3 regions of the Peribacillus sp. TH27 genome follow, and region 2 is predicted to be linked to each of the others. Evidence: riboswitches for the same ligand, from Rfam matches in the RefSeq annotation. Region 2 holds a riboswitch; each other region holds the start of a gene.
The links. A riboswitch is a leader RNA that binds a small molecule or an ion and turns the genes downstream of it on or off. The one in region 2 is predicted to bind lysine.

Region 1: another riboswitch for lysine. It lies ahead of JFU24_RS18535 (amino acid permease); the one in region 2 lies ahead of dapA (4-hydroxy-tetrahydrodipicolinate synthase).
Region 3: another riboswitch for lysine. It lies ahead of JFU24_RS23770 (aspartate kinase); the one in region 2 lies ahead of dapA (4-hydroxy-tetrahydrodipicolinate synthase).

The regions. Positions count from the first base shown of each region.
Region 1 covers NZ_JAEKEV010000002.1:3,584,345-3,587,608, reverse strand. Annotated here, with positions in the region: gene JFU24_RS18540 (LacI family DNA-binding transcriptional regulator) at 122-1,084, shown strand; lysine riboswitch at 1,364-1,544, shown strand; gene JFU24_RS18535 (amino acid permease) at 1,641-3,092, shown strand.
Region 2 covers NZ_JAEKEV010000001.1:216,173-219,436, forward strand. Annotated here, with positions in the region: gene JFU24_RS01045 (hypothetical protein) at 1-123, opposite strand, end outside; gene JFU24_RS01050 (NUDIX hydrolase) at 180-590, opposite strand; lysine riboswitch at 1,205-1,383, shown strand; gene dapA (4-hydroxy-tetrahydrodipicolinate synthase) at 1,522-2,406, shown strand; gene JFU24_RS01060 (VOC family protein) at 2,802-3,179, shown strand.
Region 3 covers NZ_JAEKEV010000002.1:4,659,389-4,662,652, forward strand. Annotated here, with positions in the region: gene uvrC (excinuclease ABC subunit UvrC) at 1-1,386, shown strand, start outside; lysine riboswitch at 1,448-1,624, shown strand; gene JFU24_RS23770 (aspartate kinase) at 1,715-2,947, shown strand; gene JFU24_RS23775 (YslB family protein) at 3,010-3,264, opposite strand, start outside.

The DNA of each region.
Region 1 (3,264 bases), on a different contig from region 2:
GATGAAACCCATACCAGAACAAGACCCTGAATAAAGAAATCTTTAGTTCTCTTATTCTCGCCTCTTGCTCTGAAATGGGTTTCATACGATACAATAAAAAAAAAGAAAAAACGGTGATCCTATGACAAATATTAAAGAAATTGCTCAATATGCAGGTGTGTCCGTCTCCACAGTGTCTCGTGTAATGAATAATCACCCATATGTTAGTCCTGAAAAAAGAAAGAGTGTTTTACAGGCCATTGACCAATTAAACTATTCGAGAAATATCAACGCCATTCATCTTTCAAAAGGCAAAACGAATCTAATCGGCGTCATCATTCCCTTCACCAATCACCCCTATTACGGAGCAATCGTGCAAGGAATTACAAAACAAGCCAATGCTATCGGCTATCATATAGTCATCTTTCAAACACAATATGAAAGAGAAAAAGAAATTCAGGCATTGAATATGTTACAAATGAAGCAACTCGATGGCATTATCGTTTGTTCAAGAATTTCAGAAATGAAAGTCCTCTTGGACTATCAAAAATATGGACCAATTATCTTATGTGAAGATACAGCCCAGGCTGAATTATCGTCCATAAGCATTGATCACTATGCCGCTTTTTCCTCTGCACTTGAATACGTGGTTGCTAAAGGATATAAGAAAATCGGATACAGCCTCGGGCGAAAAAAGAGCAGAAACAGCTCCCTTCGTACAAAGGCGTTTAACGATATTATGAATAAGTATCATCTTTTAAATAAAAAAGAATGGCTGTTTGAAGGCAGTTATCACATCAAAGATGGTGAAAAATTGTTCCAAGATTGGAATTCTATGATAGATAAACCAGAGGCTATCATCATTACTAATGATGACACCGCGTCCGGATTCATTCTTACTGCCAACAAATTCGGAATGAAAGTACCAGAAGACGTGGCCATTCTAGGTTTTAATAATGATAGCCTCAGTGAGATGCTCGATATCACAACCGTTTCCTTACCGCTTGATTGGATTGGCAAAATGGCTGTTGATCTATTTGAAAATCCTGAAGTTATCAGACATGTAAAATTAGATTATACTCTTATGAAACGAAAAACTATTTGAATTATCTTAATTATCCAAATAAAAGATGTTTAAATGACAAACATTTAAACATCAAATTCAAGTGATACATTTAAAAACTAGGAAAAAATAACCTTGAAAAATAATCATTGCGCTATCTATAAGATTATTTTATAATTTTAATATAGTAAAGTTTACTCAATGACCTGCTGACATAGAAGTAATTGTTTGAACTTTATATTGAAATCGTATAGGTTGACTAGAAGTTGACGCAACGATTTATATATTTAGTATAAGAAAATTGAATACTTCCTCATTTACCGATGAGTTAGAGGCTGCGGCTTATAAAAGTAGTACGGACGAGATTCAGGAAAATTGACGACTCCGTTTGAAAGGATAAGTTGCCGAAGTTTAGATATGGTCCTTGTATATCTAGGCTGGCGGTGTTACCGAATAGGAACACCACTGTCACGTTTTATTAACGTGGGGAGCTATCTTCGGAAGGATAAACGGGTTTATTATAAACAGCCGTCGATCTTTTTCGACTGCTGTTTTTTTATATATCGTTCCCTTCCAATAAAAAGGAGTGTAACATCAATTGTCAAATTCACAAACAACATCAAATCCCACTGAGTTGAAAAGGAGCCTGAAAGCACGCCACTTAATGATGATTTCATTAGGTGGAACGATTGGAACAGGTTTATTTTTAGCAAGTGGCGGTGCCATCCATACCGCTGGGCCTGGAGGTGCTTTGGCAGCATACGCAGCCATTGGCTTCATGGTTTATTACTTAATGACAAGTCTTGCAGAAATGGCAGCATTCATGCCAGTAGCCGGTTCGTTCCGTGTCTACGCATCCAAATTCGTCGACCCATCTTTCGGCTTCGCGATTGGCTGGAACTATTGGTATAACTGGGCCATCACAATTGCAGCTGAACTGGCTGCCGTTGTCCTAATTATGAAATTCTGGTTCCCGGACAGCTCGTCCATTATCTGGAGTGCCGTTGCGTTAATTATTATGTTTCTTTTTAACTATATGTCTGTTAAAGGATTTGGCGAAGCTGAATTCTGGTTTGCTTTAATCAAGATCGTGACCGTTATCATCTTCTTAATCACTGGATTTCTAATGATTTTCGGAATCCTGGGGGGAAATGACCCAATTGGTTTTTCTAATTTCACCATGGGAGAAGGTCCATTTAATGGAGGCTTCTTCACAATTCTAGGAGTATTCATGGCAGCAGGTTTCTCTTTCCAAGGAACAGAATTACTTGGAGTTACAGCCGGCGAAAGTGAGAATCCGGAGAAAAATATCCCTAAAGCGATCAAGTCCGTTTTTTGGCGCATCCTTTTATTCTATATCCTTGCGATTTTTGTAATTGGAATGATTATTCCGTTCACAGATGCACGTTTATTAAGCGAAGATGTTGCCGTCAGTCCATTTACACTTGTATTTGAACGCGCAGGTCTTGCGTTTGCGGCATCGGTCATGAACGCAGTTATATTGTCATCTGTGCTCTCTGCTGGTAACTCCGGCATGTATGCTTCAACTCGTATGCTATGGGATTTGGCCCGCGACGGAAAAGCTCCGAAATTCCTTGGCAAGCTCGATAAAAGAGGGGTACCAGTGAATGCTCTTATCGCGACTTCTTTAGTTGGTTGCCTCGCTTTCTTAGCTTCATTTTTTGGAGACGGTGTTGTTTATATCTGGTTATTAAATGCTTCAGGTATGGCCGGGTTTGTCACATGGGTTGGAATTGCGATTGCTCATTATCGATTCCGCAAAGCCTATGTAGCTCAAGGTCTTGATTTGAATGCTTTACCATACCTTGCTAAAGGATTCCCAACTGGACCGATTTTCGCGCTCGTCTTATGTATTTTCATTATCATTGGACAAGGCTACCAAGCTTTCAGCAGCAGCGGGATTGATTGGAATTCAATGTTTGTTTCTTACATTGGCCTGATCTTATTCTTCGCCCTATGGTTCGGCTATAAAATTAAGTATAAAACTAAAATCATCCCACTTGAGGAATGTGATTTTAAAGTAAAATAAGCGTTTTAAAAGGACCTGATTTCCTCTTCAAGAGGAATCAGGTCCTTTTTTTATCATTTCCCACCAGAAGACTCCCTCTTCAAGCGTGTGAGGGGCGAGAGCCCAACGGTAAGGGAGAGATGAATGGCGGTTGGCATAAGCCAAAGTAATCTTTTGGCAAACATACGTTCTG
Region 2 (3,264 bases):
TGCTTTTAATTCCGTCAGCTCATCGAGATTAAGCAGAAACACCGGCTCATCCTTACTTATCTTTTCGCTGCCTGGCGTTTTCCCTATCAAAGCATTGCGAAGGTCTACCGTCTTAAAACCCATTCCGGACGGACAAGACACCCCTCAAGCAATTTAGCCCTAATACCATTGTATTTTAATTATTTTTGGAATGTATATCCTGCTCTGGAGTTGCTAATTAGTTTGGATACTCCTTCTGGATAATAAGGCATTAGTCTATCTGCTTCCTCTAAATTTACCCATTCAACTCTTAAAATGTTTTTTTCCTTTGGAATTTGTTCAGGTGATTTTAGAACTTGCCCTTCAAACATAATAAAATATACATGATCTTCATTTATAAATGCTTCATTTAATGCAATAATATCGTTTACCTGCACATCATAGCCCGTTTCTTCTTTAACTTCTCTGATGGCTGCTTCTTTTAGAGTCTCATTTGCTTCAACTGCTCCTCCTGGTAAGGACCAAGTGTTATTTTTTTTATTTAGTACCACTAAAATCTTATTGGTATCCTCGTTAAACAAAAGTGTGTACACAACATCAACACGATTCAAATTCAATACTCCTTTTCTTATTAGTTAAGAGTTAAACAAGTCTATTGTAAATTAAACATCTTTATTTGTAATTAATTATCTTTATTGTCATTGAACACCTTTTAGTGATCCATTGGACAACTAACTCAAGCAAATTATAAATCAGTTCAATCTCATTTTAGATAGCGTTTACTCTTTGGTAAAGTTGCCCGATTACACAATACAGCTTAAAGAATCAATGGAGTTCTACTTACAATTGAAGCGATTCGTTTTCTTGCTTCCCAAACTTCACGGATTTTCATATCTTTTCTTTCCTTTGTTAGTTTTGTATTAGTCATGTTGTCCTCCCCTCCTTGATCAATATTATTGATATTCATAAGATAAATACTAATTCCTTCTATAAGATATATCAATTGTAAAACTGACTATAAAGGTGAAACTTTTCAAACAGTTTGTTTTATAAAACTATTAATCTGTTGAGTTTACATAATAGATGAATCCAGCCCAATACCTTAGCCATTTCCATCGATTATCCATGTATTCTTAAAAAAATATTTCTAAATTGGCCTTGCAATAGAAAGGATTTCCTGTTATATTACAGTCAATTAAATATTTTCTTACTTCATACTTTTTGAAGTGAGGATAGAGGAGCAAAGACCATTAGTACACATTTTGAGGAGAATGAGATCCTATGACTATTGTGGAAAGGGGAATTTGCCGAAGCGGAAAGAATCTCATGTTCTTGAAGCTGGTTCTGCTGTTGAATAAATACAGAACTGTCATATAGGAAACTATATGGAGGGCTATCTTACGCGCCGAAACGATTCTTTTTTATTAAATATTGTTTCTACTGCAGCAGCGAATCCTCGTTGTTGCTTTTTTGCGTTTACTCCTGAATGGCCCTAACCACCTCTGAATTTTTTAAAAAAATTATACTAAAGGGTGTGAAATTATGAATTTTGGCCAAGTTTTAACTGCAATGGTTACCCCGTTTAATCATAATAATGAGGTTGATTTTAATGCTACGAGAACTTTAGTAAATTATTTAATTGCTAATGGTTCTGATGGATTAGTTATAGCTGGTACAACTGGAGAGTCGCCTACATTAACAGCAGAAGAAAAAGTAGATTTATTCAAATTTGTTGGGGAAGTTGTCAATGGAAGAGTTCCAGTTATAGCTGGAACTGGCTCAAATAACACGAAAGCTTCGATTAGCTTAACAAGACAAGCAGAGGCAGCAGGAGTCGATGGAATTATGCTCGTCACCCCATACTATAACAAGCCGTCTCAAGAAGGATTATTTCAGCACTTTAATGCGATTGCCCAATCAACATCATTACCGGTAATGCTTTATAATATTCCAGGACGAAGTGTTGTAAACATGTCAGTAGAGACGATTGTTAGTCTCTCAAAGATTAACAATATTGTCGCAGTAAAAGAAGCAAGTGGTGACTTAGATGCCATGGCACAAATCATAAGCAAATCCTCTAGTGATTTTGCGTTGTACAGCGGCGATGATGGGTTAACATTACCTGTTTTAGCTATCGGTGGAACAGGCATTGTTTCGGTTTCTTCACACATCATTGGTAATGAAATGCAAGAAATGATCAATAGCTTTAAAAATGGTGATGTCCATGGTGCTGCTTCTACACATCGTAACCTTCTTCCAATTATGAAAGCATTATTTGCTGCATCAAACCCATCACCGGTAAAATCAGCATTAAATATGCGAGGATTAAATGTTGGAGGTGTCCGCTTACCATTGGTCCCTTTAAACAATGAAGAAAAAATAGCTCTACAAATAGCTCTACAACCTAGTAACGTAGAAGTTGTTTAGTTGAATAAATAAAATAATGATTCATTCAGCGAGACTGGCGCTAAAGGTCTTAATTCTGTCTTTGTTCTTTTTGCTTGCGTAGCTGCCATCCGTACGTTTATAGCATATCGAATGATTGAAATTAGTGAAAAGGTTCTAGAAGATATTGCACCATAGGAAGACAATCTTTAAGGGGTAAGGTTGAAAAAACCTTACCTTTAATTTTACGGGTCTTAAGTTCCATAATCACCTTTTCTTTCACTTCGTTTTTATCTTTTTACAGATGATAGATAGATAAATAAAAATAGTAAACGCATAAATTCTTTGATAAACCAAAATAAATGTTTACTAAGTTGGTGTATATTTCATTTAAATTTATTATTTATGTTGAAAGGAAGAATACAAATGATAAAAAAATGGAACATATAGCTATTATTGTTACTAATATGGATCATACTATTCAATACTACTCAGATATGTTTGGGTTTAAGGTTCGCCTTCGAGGATCTTCAAAAACAAGAGAGATGGCATTTTTGTACTTGGAAGAACAGCCTAGTATGGAAATTGAACTAATCAAAGACATTGAACCTATTGGTAAGTATAACAAAAGTGGAATCGTTAACCACCTTTCTTTTACAGTAGAAGATATTAATATAGCAATTAACCATTACCGGAATAAAGGAATTGAATTTTTATCCCCTCAACCACAACCAACACTTGAATGTGGACGTATGATTTTATTCAATGGACCTAATGGTGAATTGCTACAATTGGTAGAACGAGCAAAAGATTAAAGATACTTAATATGAGATGAAATAAGTAAAGTTTGATCATTTCTGTGACCCTTATTATATTAAAAGCCCTTCACATCTAAGGAGT
Region 3 (3,264 bases), on a different contig from region 2:
CCGAATGCCTTTGCGGCCAATGAAACGAAAAAATTACTCGACCGCATCTATCCTCTTAGAAAATGCAATACCCTACCGGATCGCGTTTGTCTCTATTACCACCTCGGGCAGTGCCTGGCTCCATGTGTGTATGATGTAGAGGAACAGGAATATAAAAAAATGGTGGATGATATCAACCGATTTTTAAACGGCGGCCATACTGAGATAAAAAAAGAACTGACAGAAAAAATGTTAGAGGCATCAGAAGAGCTTGATTTCGAAAGGGCAAAGGAGTTCCGTGACAAAATTGCCCACATCGATATCACGATGGAAAAGCAAAAAATGATGACGACTGATTTTATCGACCGTGATGTATTTGGCTATGCCTATGATAAAGGCTGGATGTGTGTTCAGGTATTTTTTGTGCGACAAGGGAAATTGATAGAAAGGGATGTTTCCCTGTTTCCAGTGTATGATGAACCGGATCAGGAACTTCTTACATTCCTAGGTCAGTTTTACGAGATTACCAATCACTTTAAACCAAAGGAAATTTTGCTGCCAGAGTCAGTAGATGCGGAAATGGCTGAAGGGCTGCTTGGCGTGAAGACGATTCATCCAAAACGGGGATCAAAAAAGGATATGCTTAAATTGGCGAATAAAAATGCCGCCATAGCCCTTCAGGAAAAGTTTTCTTTGATTGAACGGGATGAAGAAAGAACAATCAACGCGGTGGAAAATCTTGGGGTGCAATTAGGCATCTATACCCCGCATCGGATCGAGGCTTTTGATAACTCGAACATTCAGGGCAGTGATCCGGTTTCCGCTTTAGTTGTGTTTATTGACGGTAAGCCGGAAAAAAGAGAGTATCGCAAATATAAAATCAAAACTGTCCAGGGACCCGATGACTATGAATCGATGCGTGAAGTTGTACGCAGAAGATATTCACGAGTTTTAAAAGAAGGGCTGCCACTTCCGGATTTAATCATTATTGATGGTGGAAAGGGACATGTGGAGGCTGTTCGAGATATTTTAGAAAATGAACTGGGTCTTGATATTCCGCTTTCTGGTCTCATTAAGGATGAAAAGCACAGAACATCGCAATTGATGATTGGCAATCCGCTGGAAATGGTACCGCTTGATTCGCGTAGCCAGGAATTTTATCTGTTGCAAAGAATTCAGGACGAAGTGCATCGGTTTGCGATTACGTTTCATCGCCAGCTACGCGGGAAAAATGCGGTTCACTCGCAGCTTGATGATATACCTGGAGTCGGAGAAAAACGAAGAAAGCAATTGTTAAGGCATTTTGGTTCATTGAAAAAAATTAAAGAGGCATCGGTAGAACAAATTAAAGAGGCAGGCATGCCAAAAGGAGTAGCTGAAGGAATCGTTAGAAAATTGCAAGAATAATCTTGCTACCTACATTTCTCTATGCTATGATAAGAAGGAATTTTCAACTAGACAACTTAAAAGTGCTGATAGAGGTGCGGAATTCAATAGTAAAAACCTGGAGAAGTATGAGCTTCGATGAAAGGTTTTGAAAGGGGATAACGCCGAAGGAAGACAAGACTCATACCTTGTTTTTCTGGTCTGACATTTAATAAATGGCGGATTGTCAGGGGGTATACCCTGGAGAGCTATCTCACTGTGTTTACTGTATTAAATACGTGATCACAGCAATGAGATATTTCTCATTGCTTTTTTTATTGCCTAAAAAAGAAAAAGAGGGTGCATTAGGATGGCATTAATCGTTCAAAAATTTGGCGGGACATCCGTCGGTAGTGTCGAGAAAATCAAAAATGTTGCCAATCGAGTAATCGAGGAAGCAGAGAATGGGAATGAGGTAGTCGTCGTTGTTTCAGCTATGGGGAAAACAACAGATGAACTAGTTTACATGGCTCAAGATATTTCCAGAACCCCAAGCAAGAGGGAAATGGATATGTTATTGACGACTGGAGAGCAGGTCACGATTTCCCTGTTAACGATGGCTTTAATTGAAGCGGGGCGTGAAGCTATTTCTTTCACCGGCTGGCAGGCTGGCATGCAAACAGAATCCGTTCATGGGAATGCCCGGATTTTAAACATTGATGCTTCGAGAATTCAAGCTCAGCTTCAGGCAAAGAAAATTGTAGTCGTTGCAGGTTTCCAAGGGAATGATGCAAATGGAGAAATCACGACACTAGGGCGGGGCGGGTCTGATACGACTGCAGTGGCTATTGCTGCAGCATTAAATGCGGACCGATGCGATATTTATACCGATGTAACGGGTGTATTTACAACAGACCCACGTTACATAAAAGACGCTCGAAAACTGCAATCTATTTCTTACGATGAAATGCTAGAACTTGCCAATCTAGGGGCGGGTGTTCTTCATCCAAGAGCTGTTGAGTATGCGAAAAACCACCAGATTCCGCTTGAAGTCCGTTCGAGTATGGAGAAAGAAGCAGGAACTACCATTGAGGAGGAAGCAACTATGGAAGAAAATTTAATTGTACGCGGTATTGCTTTTGAAGACAGTATTACAAGGGTCACAGTGAATGGTTTGCCCCGATCACTAGGATCATTATCCACAATTTTCATGACACTTGCAAAAAACCGGATAAACGTTGACATTATTATCCAAAGTATGACAGCAGAGGATACAACAAACCTTTCTTTCTCCATAAAAAGTGAAGATACGGAAGCTGTTTTAAACGTGCTAGAAAAAAATAAAGACCAATTGGCATTCGATAGAGTAGAAACAGAGGGTGGATTGGCCAAAGTGTCTATCGTCGGTTCAGGAATGGTATCTAATCCGGGAGTGGCTGCCGAAATGTTTGAAGTGATGGCTAACACAGGTATCCAAGTGAAAATGGTCAGTACATCTGAAATTAAAGTCTCAACTGTCGTCAATGAAAAGGAAATGGTGAAGGCAGTCGAAGCACTTCATGAAGCGTTTAAATTAGGGCAGCATGCAAAAGTGCTTGTTTGATTGCTTGGAGTCTAATGAAAAACAGACTTCCGACAAAAAAGGTAAGTCTGTTTTTGGGCTCATTAGATTGGGTCTCTAGGATCCCATTGAATGGTAAATGTCACTTTTTTTGCGCGGCGTTTGATTTCTTCTGTCGATTCACTTAAGAATTTTTTCTGCAGTGTAAACTGCTCGGCAAGGAAACCGGCTTCAAGTTGGAAGTGACAGTCAGGATGAAGATCTAAGCGACGGCTGATTATTTCACCTGTTAAGGATAATTCCATCTCGGTTTTCGAAAACTTTATGATTTCAAGATGGCCCCAGCCTGCATTTTGGAA